One region of the Lactobacillus sp. WILCCON 0059 genome, then DNA from elsewhere that is predicted to be linked to it. Evidence: riboswitches for the same ligand, from Rfam matches in the RefSeq annotation. Region 1 holds a riboswitch; the other holds the start of a gene.
What was found. A riboswitch is a leader RNA that binds a small molecule or an ion and turns the genes downstream of it on or off. The one in region 1 is predicted to bind lysine.
Positions count from the first base shown of each region.

Region 2: another riboswitch for lysine. It lies ahead of dapD (2,3,4,5-tetrahydropyridine-2,6-dicarboxylate N-acetyltransferase); the one in region 1 lies ahead of ACYVUT_RS00885 (ABC transporter substrate-binding protein/permease).

Region 1 covers NZ_JBUBHN010000001.1:178,646-185,924, forward strand. Annotated here, with positions in the region: gene ACYVUT_RS00880 (amino acid ABC transporter ATP-binding protein) at 1-636, opposite strand, end outside; gene ACYVUT_RS00885 (ABC transporter substrate-binding protein/permease) at 640-2,223, opposite strand; lysine riboswitch at 2,343-2,518, opposite strand; gene ACYVUT_RS00890 (DNA-3-methyladenine glycosylase) at 2,618-3,244, opposite strand; gene ACYVUT_RS00895 (DUF488 domain-containing protein) at 3,327-3,698, shown strand; gene ACYVUT_RS00900 (NAD-dependent protein deacylase) at 3,685-4,383, opposite strand; gene ACYVUT_RS00905 (hypothetical protein) at 4,500-4,982, shown strand; gene cls (cardiolipin synthase) at 5,056-6,519, opposite strand; gene ACYVUT_RS00915 (alpha/beta hydrolase) at 6,522-7,279, opposite strand, start outside.
Region 2 covers NZ_JBUBHN010000001.1:1,218,595-1,225,873, reverse strand. Annotated here, with positions in the region: gene ACYVUT_RS05860 (VWA domain-containing protein) at 1-653, shown strand, start outside; gene ACYVUT_RS05855 (hypothetical protein) at 662-1,930, shown strand; gene dapF (diaminopimelate epimerase) at 1,995-2,981, opposite strand; gene ACYVUT_RS05845 (aspartate kinase) at 2,983-4,356, opposite strand; lysine riboswitch at 4,582-4,758, shown strand; gene dapD (2,3,4,5-tetrahydropyridine-2,6-dicarboxylate N-acetyltransferase) at 4,879-5,592, shown strand; gene ACYVUT_RS05835 (N-acetyldiaminopimelate deacetylase) at 5,653-6,807, shown strand; gene dapA (4-hydroxy-tetrahydrodipicolinate synthase) at 6,830-7,279, shown strand, end outside.

The DNA of each region.
Region 1 (7,279 bases):
GGAAACTTCCTTGGCGAAGGCCATTTCGTGGGTAACCACAATCATGGTCAAACCAGTCTTGGCCAGCTTCTTCATGGTTTCCAAAACTTCCCCGACCATTTCCGGGTCAAGGGCACTAGTCGGTTCGTCGAAGAGGAGGATTTCCGGGTTCATGGAGATGGCTCTGGCAATCGCTACTCTCTGTTTCTGCCCACCAGACAATTGGCGGGGCTTAGCGTCGACGTAAGGGTCCATCCCAACGGTCTTCAGGTTCTCCAAGGCAATCTTCTTGGCTTCTTCCTTTGACCGCTTCAGAACCAGTTCCTGGCCGATCATGCAGTTTTGCAAGACGTTCTTGTTTTCAAAAAGCTCAAACTGCTGGAAAACCATGCCGACCTTGGACCGGTAGTGGGGGATGTTGAAGTTTTCATCCAGGATGTTTTGGTCATGGAAAAGAATTTTCCCGCCAGTTGGATCTTCCAGCAAGTTGATGCAGCGGAGCATGGTTGACTTACCGCCACCGGAAGGACCGATGACCGTCATAACCTCGCCCTTGTGGACTTCAAAGGAAATATCCTTCAAAACCTGGTGTTCACCGTAAGCCTTTTGCAGGTGCTGAACATTTAAAATAGTTTCATTGCCCTTGTAATCAGCCATCTTTTACTTGTCTCCTTCCTGCTTGCCGACTTGAACTTGGTTGGCCATCATATTGTAGTTTTCAGGACCTTCGATGTGCTTTTCAATCAAGTTGAAGATCCGGGTGATCGTAAAGGTCAAGAAGAGGTAGATGACCGAGATGACCAGGTAGGTTTGGAAGAACTGGAAGCTCTGGCTGGCAATCGTTGAACCAACGAAGAACAGTTCTGATACTGAAATGATGCTCAATACTGAAGTGTCCTTGATGTTGACGATAAATTCGTTGGTGATTGACGGCAGACAGTTCCGGATGGCCTGTGGCAGGATGATGTTCCACATTCTCTGGTTGTGGGTCATCCCCAAAGCACTGGCGGCTTCAAACTGCCCCTTCGGCGTGGAGATGATCCCCCCGCGGATGACTTCGGCCAGGTAGGCCCCGGTGTTGATGGAGACGATGATCAAAGCGGCAACCGTTCTGTTCAAGTTGATGTGCCAGAACTGGGCAATCCCGTAGTAGATAACCGCGGCTTGAACCATCATTGGCGTACCGCGGAAGATTTCAACGTAGACTGACAAAAGCCACTTGCAGAAGGCTAAAAGGCCCTTCTTGAACTTGTTCTTTGGCTCTGGAATAGTCCGCACGATCCCGACCAATAAACCGATGAAGAAACCGGCAATGGTACCGATCAAGGAGATCAAGAGAGTCATCCCGATCCCTTCCAGGATCATCTGCCCGTAGTTCTTCAGCATGGAGACCAGCCAGTTTTCCTTCTTGGTGTTGGTCTGCGGCTGCTGCTGAACAGCTTCCTTCATCAGCTTGTTTCTTTCTGAAGTGGAAATGCCGGCCAAAACCTTGTTGACCTGACTGAGCAGCTGGTCGTTGCCCTTCTTGACCCCGATGGAAACTTCAGCGTCAGAAGAGGAGACCTTGAAGCCCTTCATCTTGGACAGGTTGACCCCGGTGATGTTGGAGTCGACCATCTTGAAGGAGGTCAGTTCCGTGTCTTCAGCCACGTAACCGTCGATCGTCCCTGCTTCCAGGGATTCCCGCATGGCGGCGAAGTCCTTGGAGGCTGGCTCACGCGTAGCGCCTGGCAGCTGCTTGATCAGGTCATAGTGCAGAGTCCCTTGCTGGGCGGTCAGCTTGGCCCCCTTGAAGTCAGTCAGGTACTTGGCCTTGGCGTACTTGCTCTGCTTGTTGACGATGACCACGAAGTTGGTGGTCCGGTATGGAGTGGTAAAGTTGATGGCCTTCCGTCTTTCAGCCGTTGGGCTCATCCCGGCAATGATCAAGTCGATCTTGCCACTGGTCAGGGCTGGCAAAAGCCCGTCCCACTGGGTCTTTTCCACGATGACCTTCTTGCCCAGCTTCTTGGCAATGATCTTGGCGATCTTGACGTCGTAACCATTGGCGTAGGAGCTGGTCCCGTCGATCTTGACCGCGCCGTTAGCGGACGTGGTCTGGGTCCAGTTGTATGGAGCGTAGTTGGCTTCCATCCCAATCTTCAAGGTGCCGCTGGCTTGCGCCGGCTGGCTCCAACTGACAGCTAAGACAAGCGTCAGGACCGCCGCCATTAAGGCGCTGATCCAGCTGCTGTGCTTTTTCATCTGAATAAACCTCCGATATGCTTTTTGCAAGTTATGAAATACAATAAAAAGCGGCAAAAAAGCCCCATTGCGTGTACAATGAGGCTTGCTTTGTTTCTGTAAAATTCAGTATGAATACCAAAAATTATAGCGCTCCCTAGAAAACTAGGACAGTCTGCAGAATTTTCTCCTGCAGCCCAACCAACAGCGCGCACGACTACCCTGCTGATTTCGGCGATATCCCTTAGTGACAAGGCTCAGCACTGTCAGTGAGCTCCCCTTGCTTTTGTGAACGATCGCGACCTCTATTGTATTGGATAATTTTTTAACTACATTTAGGCTAAATTACTTTTAAGAAAATGTCAAGAAAAAATTAGCTTTTTGAATTTTTGGCGATTGTCAGCGCTTTTCTTATTCACGCCCAGCCATGATCTTCCGCCCAGTCCCGCTTCTTCATGCCAGAAACGTAGGGGTTGCCGGCCAGGTAATAGCGAAGAGGCGCCTGGGCCCATTCCGGGTCAGCTTGGACGATCCCGATTCTAGGGGAAGCGGCGATCTCTTTAGCCGCTTTTTTCTCAGTCAAATCAATGGTGAAAGGACTGTCCGCCAAAGGGGCCAGGTCCCATTTTCTTGACTTGATACCCATGGCCTGCATTAATTTGGCTGGTCCGTTGGTCAAAAGGACCCCGTTTTTGCCGCCCCGGTTTTTGGTCATTTCGTCGATGCCCCAGACTGGCTCAATGGCCCGGATTAAGACCCCCTGGGGGTTGCCTTCCTCCTGGCAGGCCACGTCGAAAAAGACGTACTGCCGCTGGGCATAGATGTAAATTGTCCCGCCTGCCCGCCACAGGCCCTCGTTGGCCTGGCTTCTTCTTCCCCCAAAGGAGTGGGCGGCCCGGTCCTTTACCCCCAGGTAGGCTTCGGCTTCAACGATATAGCCGCCGATTTTTTCCCCGCCGGCTTGATAGTAAAAAGGGCGGCCGATCAAGTCCTGGCAGATCTCGCTGGTGGGCCGGCCGGTGAAAAAATTCCTGTAGTCCATTGCTTAATCAATCTTTCTAACTAAAATAAGAAATACAGTAAAAGCCGTAATAAAAAACATCTTTAAGAGAAAGCGTGCATCTATGTCAACGATCAAAACTGTCCGTATCTATGCCAAAGAGCAGCCAGCTGGCTACCGGATCTTAGTCGACCGGCTCTGGCCCCGGGGGGTCAAAAAAGAAGCCGCCAATTTGGACGAGTGGGAGAAAGAGCTGGCTCCCAGCCGGGAATTGCGGAGCTGGTTCAAGCATGACCCGGACCGGTATCCGGACTTCCGTCAATATTACTTGGAAGAATTAGCGGACAATCCGGAATGGCCGGCTTTCGTGGAACATTTGCAAGAGCTCTTGCAAAAAGAAGATGTCCTCTTTTTGTACGGGGCTAAAGATGAAGAGCACAACCAGGCCATTGTCTTAAAAGAAGCAGCTGAAGCTGCTCTGGCTAAACTTCCTTAAAAACTTCCAAGGCGTCGCCGATCAGCTGCTTGATCCCTTGTGCCGGGATCTCAGTCAGGTTGACCGCCCAAATTTTGGCGTCTTTTGGCGCGTAGCCTAAGAGGCCGGCGAAGGGGTAGACGACGAAGCTGGTGCCGACGATCACGACCAGGTCACTTTGCCGCATTTCCAGGATGGACTGGTTGACATTGTCCGGGTTGATGCCTTCCCCGTAAAGGACGATGCCGGGCCGGATGATGCCGCCGCACTCGTGCTTGTAGCCCTTGGCGTATTCCTCATAGCTGACCTTTTGCTTGCACTTGGAGCAGTAGATGTCGTAGAGGTTGCCATGAAATTCGGTCACGTGCTGGTTGCCGGCCTGCCGGTCCAGGGTGTCGATGTTTTGGGTGATGAGGGCCCCTTTTTCATTGCAGATGGCCGCGATCTTTTGGTGGATCAGGTTCGGCTTGGCGTCCGGGAAGTACATGTTTTGCATGACGAAGTCGTAAAAAAGCTGGGGCCGGTCATAGAGGGTCTCCTCGCTCAAGATGACTTCCGGGGGTTCGCTGACCCCGTTGTAGATGCCAGTTTTGGACCGGTAGTCGGGGATGCCGGAGTGGGTTGACACGCCAGCCCCGGTCAAAAAGACGGGGTGCTTGGCCTTTTTCAGGTCTGCTTTAAATTCAGCAAGTTTTGCTTGGTCCATTTTTTTGCCTCTTTCTTAAGAAAAATCGGCTTAATGCCTTTTGATTCTATTATAAGCGCTTGATTTGCTATAATTAAGCTACTAGTTTCAGAAGATATTATATTTGAGGTGAATCCATGGACACGTTATTTTACTTGGTCGCCGACACCCTGCTGGCGGCCTATGCCGGCTACAGCTGGTACTGCCAGGCTTCGGTGATCATGCGGGCCCGCTGGCGGATGACGGCGGTGATCATGCCAATCCTGCTGGTCTGGCTGGGGGCCACCAGCTGGGGCTATTCGGACATGGGCACTCCTGGCTTTATCATCTTCCTGGCCCTCTTTATTTTGACGGGGATTCTGGAAGCCACGTCAGGCTTGGCCGACAAGCGGGTCGTTTTGAGCGGCTACTTCCGCCGGACCTTGAAATACAGTGAAATCAGCCAGGTGATCCTGACCGCGGCGCCGCCGGAAGTGGGCGACCTGTCGATCGCGGCCCTGGAAACCAGCCGCCACCAGATCTACTACCTCCGCTTCAACAAGCAGGCCAGCGACGTGGTCTCTTTTTTGATGCAGCGCCTGGAACGCGGGGTAAATATTGACGTAAGAAAAATGGGTTAGTCAACTGACTAACCCGTTTTTTGTTCTAAATTGTTCTTGTTTTATCTTCTCTTGTTTTCTTGTTTCTTATTTTTTACAGAATTGGTGATAAAAGGCGGGAGAAGTTCTGCAAGGCGTGCAGCCAGCGGGACTGCTTCTTGATTATTTCCGGCGTCAGAAGGGTTGACTGCTCCATGTCCTTTTCAAACTGGTCGGACATCTCCTTGTTGAAGGCCCGGTCGTAAACGAAGACATTGTCTTCAAAATTGAGGTCATAAGACCGGTAGTCCTGGTTGACGCTGCCGACAGTCGCGTACTTGTCGTCGACGATGATGGTCTTGGCGTGCATGAAGCCGTTGTTGTAGGTGTAGACCTTGACCCCGATCTTGACCAGTTGGTTGGCGTACCATTGGGTTGCCCGGTAGATGAAGGGGTGGTCCGGCATGCAGGGGATCATGATCCTCAGATCAACCCCTGAGCTGGCCAGGATCTGCCAGGCGGCAATCATGGCTTCGTCCGGAATCAAGTAAGGGGTCTGGATCCAGACCCGCTTTCTGGCCAGCATCATCAAGCGGACCAGGCCGTTTCTCATGTATGGCTCGTCATTGTCGGGACCGTCGGAAACAACCTGGACAGCCATATCGCCTTTAGAGATGTCGTTTTCATCCAAATCGGGGAAGAGCTTCTCGTCAAAGCTGATCAGTTCTTCTTCCCGGACGGCGGAAGCGTTCCAGTCCATCACGAATCTTTCCTGCAAAAGCAGGGAGGCTGACCCGACCAGGCGGAGGTGGGTGTCCCGCCAGTAGCCGAATTTTTTCTTCCGGCCCAAGTACTGGTCGCCGACGTTGAAGCCCCCGGTCCAGGAGGTAACCCCGTCGATGACCACGATCTTCCGGTGGAGGTGGTAGTTGATCCGGTTCCGGGAAATCATGTTCCTTGAAGTGATGAAGGGCAAAACGTCCCCGCCGGCGTCAACCAGCTGCTTGAACCAGCTCTTGGAGGCCCCGAATGACCCCCAGGCGTCGTAGAGGACCCGGACCTGGACGCCCTCTTGGGCTTTCTGGATCAAAAGCTTGAGGAATTCGTTGCCGATGGCGTCGTTATAGATGGTGTAGTATTCAACGTTGATGCTGGATTTTGCTTGTCTGATGTCGGCAAAAAGGTCCCGGAACTTGGCATGCCCGTCAGTGTAAAGCTTAAGCTTGTTGTTTTTGGTGATGGGGGACTCTTGGTCCTTGTCCAGGTACTTGATCAAGATGTGGGCGCTAGGGGAGGTGTCATTTTGGTCAATTTTAGCCGGGGCCTCGGTGATCATTTTTTGCACGTTGGAGAGGCCGATGTGCTTTTGCCGGTTGATGGCAAAAAGGTTTTCCTGGGAAATCCCCCGGCCGACGAAGCCGTAGATGATGAAGCCAACAACCGGCAGGATGATCAAGACGATCAGCCAGGCCCAGGAGGTGGCGACCGACCGTTTTCTGTGGAAGACGGTCCAGAGGGCCAGGATGGCGTTGGCGAAGAAGATGATGTGCCAAATATCGATCCAAGAGATGGCAGTCACTTTTAAAGTCCTTTCTTGATTTTGTCTAAGCCTAAAAAACGGTCCAGGATGCCGATGACGAAGGGCTCGTCATGCATCTGCGAGTGCTCGGCATTGTCGCCGCGGACCTCGACTTCCTGGTAGTAGACCGCGTCCGGGGCCAGGATATAGCGGATGCTTTTGGCGGAAACCACGGAGATGAAGCGGTCGGAATTGGTCGTGTCCAAGACGTTGCCGTAGATGTTCAAAACCCGGATGCTGGGGCTGAAGTCCCGCCGGTGGCGGAGCATATAGGAATAGTGCGGGGTCATTACGCTGGGCCGGCCATTTTCAGTCAAGCGGTTGACATTGGGGATGTCGCCTAAATACATGACACCGTTGAAGGGGCCGGCGATCAAAGCGCAGCTGGCCAGGTGGGGGAAGTTTTTCCGCTTGGCATAGCGCATTTCCGTAGCGACCACGCAAGGCGAGCCCAAAGAATGGGCCACGGCGCTGTAGCGGGTAAAGCCGTATTTTTTGCTCAGAAAAGGCAGGATGAAGCTGAGGTAGTAGTTGATGGCCTGGTAGCCGGCAATCCGGTCCTTGAAGGCCAGCTGGATGATTGGCTGCTTGTCACCAGTGTAGCAGCCAGTCAGCTTGATCCGGCCAGTCAAGTCAGCTTCTACTTTCAAGAAGCGGGAGTCGCCCTTTTGCTTGAGGGCATCTTCAACCATCACCTTAGTGGTGTAGTCCCCGCCGCGGAAGCCGTGGACGTAGATGATCGGAACCTGGTCAGAGCCGC
Region 2 (7,279 bases), 1.0 Mb from region 1:
ATAAATTCAAGGCTCAAGTTGCTAAAAGACTGATTAGTCCTAGGAAAGGGAGAATTGATCTTGCGGCCAGCATCAAACTGGCCTGCAAAAGCGGCGGTGTCCCTCTTAAGCTGCAATACCAGCACCCCAAGAAGCGTCCTTGCAAGCTGGTGATCTTTTTAGACGTGTCGGGCTCCTGCGTCAAAGCAGCTGAACCGCTCTTCTTATTCGCCTGCTGCTTAAGAGAGCTTTTCCCGGCAGGCTGTGAGCTTTATGCCTTTGTTGACCACTTGGTGGATCTCTCAAGTGACTTAAAGGCGGGGATGGCCTATGGCGAACTTACAGAAGTATTGCGAAAGGTGCCGACCATTGGCGTCTACTCGGACTATGGCAAGCCGTTAGGAGAATACAAAGATAAACAGGGGCAGCTGAACAAGCGGACTATCATGCTCTGGATGGGGGATGCCAGAAACAACCATTTGCCTAGTGAGGAAAAGATCTTTAAAGACTTATGCCAGCGAGTGAAGAGATGCTACTGGCTTAATCCCGAAGCTAAAAGCAAATGGGATACCGGGGATTCAGTCATTGGCAGCTATGCTCCATATGTCGATGAATTGGCTGAGGTCACCAACCCGGCCTCTTTGATCAAATTTTTGTGTGAATTACAGAATTGAGGATGAAAATGAAAGAAGAAAGCAAAGTCTTAACTGAAAAAGAAGTTGACCAGCTGGTCAGTGATTTCTTTGAGAATTACAAAAGCTACTTTGACCGTCCCTTTTACTTGAAAGTGCTGGCGCAGCCTCTGGCTAAGCATTATCTCCGGCCCAGCAGCTTGAAGGTTTGCCTGGCTTACCAATTACTGACTAAGGAGTGGCTGAAAGCTGAGCTTACTGAGCAGGCTTTCCATGAGAATAAAGACAAGCAACGCATTTACCTGGAGCCTGGTAAGCTGAAGAATTATTTGCCAAAAGAAGATTGGGATCTGGCTAGTGACTACCTGTTCCCAGGAGACAAGCAGGCTTACCTGGAACTGAGCGCTAACGGGGAAAAGCTCCTTTTACCGAGCAACAAGCGCCAGCAGCTTCAGCACTTTAAGACCAGCTTGGCTAATTGCCAGTCCTGGCAAAAGCTGCTTGACCATATCAAAGAAAATCATGCTGACATGTCGCTTAATTGGCATTTCAAGAACCAGTCCAAGCTGGAAGTGACTTTGACAGGGAGAAAGGATCACGAGCATGCTTTCGCCTTAAAAGAGCCAGAGGCGATGGAAGAGGAGTATGACAAGTTTTTAGCCAATTCGAAGAAGAAAGAGGCAAATTACAAGAAAAAGATCAAAGAAAAGGTTGCTGCTTCTAAGCTGCGGGGGGACCTGTTAGCGCGGGCAATTGCCCAGCTTGCTTTGAGAAATGAGACGCGGATTACGCCTAACAACTGTCTGAAGATTCTGCGGGGACTGTCATATCCGGATTACGATGCCATCAACCATAGTGACTATGACAGACGTTTTCGCTTTCTGCCAAACAAGGCGATTCTGCAGGTAATTGACGCCATGCAAAAAGACGGACTGATCGCGGCCGAGGAACGCTTTTATTCTGACTATCATGTCTATTACCATGAATTGGTGCCGACTGATCTGACTGAGGAATTTCTGAATGCTGAAGCAGCTGAGGGATCAGATCTGGCTTTGCTGAAAGAGATCAATGAGTCTGCGGACAAGAGTGATCTTTCTGCTTTTAACGTTGTCAAATTAAGCCAGGAACTTCTGCAGCATCCCGCTTTGGTTTGCGTTGATCAGAGTTACCAGGCCTTTATCGACCAGCATGACTTGGCCAGAGAATACTTGAAAACCCGCTTGCAGCTGACGACCAACAAGTTTACCAAGAAGTATCTCCGCCTGCTTTTAGAGGGGGATGCAGAAAAAAGCATCCCTAGTCAAACAGTGAATGCTTGATTGGGGATGCTTGAGAAATTTGTAGTTAGTATTTAGTAATTAGTATTTAATTCGCTGAGGGATGCTACTTGGCCAGCTGGTCAACGAAAGTCAGGTATGCTGCTTGCTCACCAGTTTCAACGGCCTTTACCTCACCCAGTTTAACCTGCCCGCTATGCAGCTGATCTTCTGGGATTTCAACGGTATGGGTTTCAGTCGCGTTGCCGATCAGTTCGATCCAGTAGCTGTGGTCCTTTTGGTGCAAGACGGTCTTGACCATGCCGCCAGGATTGTAGACAGAGATCTCTTTTTCAAAATGGCCCAGGTCCGGGTGCGTCAAGGCAAAGGCCAAAGAACTGGCCGACATCCCAGTCCCGCAGGCATTGGTAAAGCCAACGCCCCGTTCATAGGTTCTGACAAAAAGCTGGCTGTCGCCGCGGATAACGGTGTAGTTGATGTTGACCCCGTCTGAGAAGTAAGGATTATCGCCGTTCAAGTAGGCACCAAGCTCTCCTAAGACCGGGCTTTCCAGGTCTTCTTCTTTGATAAAAGCAATCAAATGGGGATTAGGCACGGCCAGAGCGCTAAAACGCCAGCCTGGAACCAATTCTGGAACCAGTGTGTCCAAAAGGCGATCGTGGCCCAGATTGTCAAAAGGCAAAGCCTCTTTGTTAAAGCGGACAGGGGAGATTTCTACCCCGAAAGCCGGCACGCCTGCCGCAAAGTCTTCGGCTTGCCGGACGGCCAGGTCTGCGTACATGGTTTCCACCTTAAACTGGCTTTCCCCGGTCTTTTCGTGCAGGTAGCGGGCAACAGTTCTAAGGCCGTTGCCGCACATTGAAGCTTCACTGCCGTCAGCATTGATTACCCGCATTTTGCCTAAAACGCCAGAGTGACTTGATTCTTCAACTGACAGGATGCCATCGGCTCCGCCAAGCAGGCCGCTCTTATGGCTAGTAAGGGTCTTGGTCAATTGCCGCAGTTCACTGTCAGTCAGCGGATTTTCCAGTTCAGTCTGGTCCAGAATGAAGAAGGAATTCTGTGACCCGTGGACTTTCAATAATTTAGTCATTTTATTCTCCTTGTGCTTCTTGCTTGAAAAAGTAGTCGTAAATCGCAGCTACTGCCTGGTCGGCATCTTTAGCTGCCGTACCCAGCATGATGGAAATTTCGGAAGCCCCTTGGTTGACCATCCGGAGAGAAATGCCTTCTCTAGATACTGGAGTGGCGATGTCCCGCATGACCCCGATCCGGTCCCGCATGCCTTCACCGACCAGCATGATGATCGCGTAATCACTGATCCATTCTAGGTGGTCTGGGTTGACTTCATTTTGAATTTCGTTGCAGACTTGGTCGATCAATTCGTCGTTCAGAGCATCTCTGTCAAAGATGATCGTCAGGTCGTCGATCCCGGTTGGCATATGTTCGTAGGAAAGCTTGTGCTTGCTTAAGATCTGCAGAATACGGAGGGTAAAGCCAACTTCCTTGTTGAGCAGGTATTTGTGCAGGTAAAGTGCTCCAAAGTGCTTGCCACTGGCGATCCCGGTAATGATGGTTTCAGGCTTGAAGCCTTTTTCCGGCACGATCATGGTCCCGCGCTTTTCCGGGTGCTGGGTATTCTTGACGTTGATTGGAATCTGCCCTTGAATTGCCGGGATCAAGGCTTCATCGTGAAAGACAGAGAAACCAGCATAGGATAGTTCCCTCATTTCCCGGTAGGTCATCGTGTGAATCGGCTGAGGCTGGTCAACCACCTTCGGGTTAGCTGAGAAAATAGCGTCGACATCAGTAAAGTTTTCATATAGGTCGGCATGGAAGCCTCTGGCCAAAATAGCACCGGTAATGTCTGAACCGCCTCTTGAAAAAGTGGCGATGTGACCGGCCAGAGTATAGCCGTAAAAGCCTGGGAAAATCAGCTTTTCATCAGCATCATAGGCAAAGTTGTCCAAGAGCTGGTAGCTTTCTGGGTTGACAGAGGCGTTATTTGGACTCCCGGTGACGATGATCCCTGCTTCTTTAGGGTCGACGTAGCGGGCCTTTACTCCCTGGCTTTGCAGAATCTTGGCGATCAACTTGGCATTTAACCGTTCGCCGTGCGCCTTAAAGGCCGCTTGCAGGTAGTTCTTGTTTGGATATGGCTGCTTTGGCAAATCCAGCAGAATTTCTTTCAAGGGCAAGAGCTCTTCCGTTGGCAAGTTAAAGTATTCGCCAATTTCAACGTAGCGTTGGAAGATCCGGTCAGCAACTTCAAGTCCGTTTCTGCCATGATTGATTTCATGGGCATACTTGATCAAGAGGTCAGTGACCTTGATATCTTCGTCAAAGCGTTTGCCTGGGGCAGACGTAACGACAACTTGTCTTTCAGCTTCAGCGGTAATGATCTTTAAAGCATTTTCTACAGCAGGGCCGCTAGCCAGGGAACTGCCACCAAACTTAACTACTTTCATTTTGCTACTCTCTTTCATATTCAGTCTTTTAATCAGAATTTAAGTTTAATCAGAATGGACTTTACCATTTTTCTCCGGAAAATGCAAAAAAAGATTTCGATAATTCATGGCTAATCGCACCTATTCACTGCTATACCAATGAATCGGGCGGACTATGAATAAAAAATATGCAAATAAAAGATAAAAAAGCCGTTGACAAGATGAAGCTAGTATTATAAACTGATTACAAATTGAAGAGGCGCAACCGACAAGAGTAAAGCAAGAGAGCCCGCCAGGCGAAGAACTTGCAAGAAAGGGGAGGTTGCCGAAGCGTCCGCATTGGCAAGGCGGATTGGCTGGGCTATGGCTTAAGAGGCCATGGACTGTCGCAGGGAAGGTACCTGCGTTGCGCTTGCAATTTGACGTGAAATTTAATTTTGAATTTTTCGGGCTCCAGATTGTTAAGGCGATCTGGAGCTTTTTCTTTGCCTCTTCAAAGTAATCATCAACAGAAACAGAATAGTTTAGAAAGAGAAAGATACAATGGCAGAATTAGACGCACAAAGCATTATCAATTACATTGGTTCAGCACCAAAGAAGACCCCAGTCAAGGTTTACTTGAGAGGAGCAAATCTGGACCAGGTCACTTTCCCGGAAGGCACGGATCCTTTTGTCAGCGGTCAAGCTGGGGTAGTTTTCGGTGACTGGCAAGTTCTTAAGCCATTTTTGGCAGAACATGAAGCTGACTTTGAATCAGTCCGTGTGGAAAACACTGCCCGCAATTCCGCTGTTCCTTTGCTGGATCTCAAGGAAATCAATGCCCGAATTGAACCGGGCGCTATCATCCGTGACCAAGTCTTGATTGGTGACAACGCGGTTATCATGATGGGGGCCGTGATCAACATCGGCGCGGAAATCGGTGCTGGCTCCATGATCGACATGGGGGCAATTTTAGGCGGCCGGGCCATCGTTGGCAAGAATTGCCACATCGGTGCCGGTACGGTCTTAGCCGGGGTAGTTGAACCAGCTTCAGCTTTGCCAGTCCGCGTTGACGATGATGTTTTGATCGGTGCCAACGCGGTTGTTTTGGAAGGCGTTCACGTTGGTGAAGGCGCTGTTGTCGCAGCCGGCGCGGTCGTAACCAAGGACGTGGCTCCGCACACGGTTGTTGCCGGTGTTCCTGCCAAGGTAATCAAGGAAGTCGATGCCAAGACTGAAAGCAAGACTGGTCTGGAAGAAGACCTGCGCAAGCTGTAAAGAAAAAGAATCGATTAGTCCAAGCAAACAGAAGTTAGTCCACATTAAGGAAGTTTTTATATGGCAGTATTGACCGAAGCCGAGTTGCTTCAAATCCGGCGCCAGCTCCACCAGATCCCGGAATTGGCCTTAGAAGAATATCAAACCCACGCTTATCTCTTGGATGTGATCAAGCAGATGAAGCAAGACTACCTGGAAATCAAAGAGCCGGCTGAATTGCCAACCGCTCTCCTGGTTCTGGTCAAGGGGTCAAAGGCCAAACGGACCATTGGTTACCGGGCTGATATTGACGCTCTGCCGGTAACTGAGGCAACCGGCCTGCCATTTGCTTCCAAACATCCGGGCGTAATGCATGCCTGCGGACACGACATCCACATGACTGTGGCCTTGGGCATCCTTAGCTATTTTAGTGAGCATCAGCCAACTGACAACCTCCTTTTCTTCTTCCAGCCGGCTGAAGAGAGCGAGAGCGGCGGCATGAAGGCCTACCAGCTGGGACTTTTCACTGGCAAGTGGCATGTTGATGAATTCTACGGCCTGCACGACAATCCAAGCCTGCCAGCTGGAGCGATTGGCTGCCGGAATGGCACCTTGTTTGCCGGGACGACTGAAGTCAACATCGATATTCAAGGCAAAGGCGGGCACGCTGCCTTCCCGCAGCTGTCAAATGACGCGGTTGTCGCGGCAGCTGCCTTGATCATGCAGGTTCAGACTATCATTTCCAGAAATATCGACCCGATTCAAAGCGGAGTTATTACTTTGGGCAAGGTTACTGCCGGCAAGATCCGAAACGTAATCGCGGATTCAGCCAGAATTGAAGGCACGATCCGGGGCCTAACCCAGAGCATGATCGAACTGATCGATAAAAGACTGGCTGAAGTCTGCCAGGGAATTGAGCTGAGCTTTGGCGTCAAAGTCAAGCTGGAACTCAACCAAGGCGGCTACTGGCCGGTTGAAAACAACCCGGAATTGACGAGAAACTTCATTAACTACATGAAGGAAGCTGACGGAGTTGAATATGTCGAAACAGCACCAGCCATGACCGGGGAAGACTTCGGCTACCTCCTGGCCCAGATCCCGGGAACCATGTTCTGGCTGGGCGTTGAAGACGATTCACCCCTGCACTCAGCAACATTAAAACCGCAGGAAAGTTCAATCAGCCGCGGCATAGCGGCAATTACCGGCTTTTTGGAATACCGGATGACGGAAGACTAAATATACAATAGAGGCAAAGACAATGAACCAAAACTTACAAAACGCGGACTTACTGACAGCAATCATTACGCCTTTTACGGAAGACGGAGAGATCGACTTTGCCAGCTTGACTGAATTAACCAATAATTTGATTAACCAAGGCTCTAACGGCTTTGTGATCGGGGGGACAACCGGGGAGACGCCTACTTTGACCCATGACGAAAAGATCGCCCTGTACACCCGCTTTGGCCAGATTGTAAACGGCCGGGTGCCGGTTATTGCCGGCACTGGCAGCAATAATACGGCTGAAACCATTGCTTTTACTGAAGAAGTCGCCCAAATTCCAGGCATCGACTATGCTTTGGTCGTAGTTCCGCCATACAACAAGCCAAACCAGCGGTCAATGATTGCCCACTTTACAGCAGTAGCTGACCAGGTTCACATTCCAGTAGTCATCTATAACATCCCTGGCCGGACTGGGGTTAAAATGGAA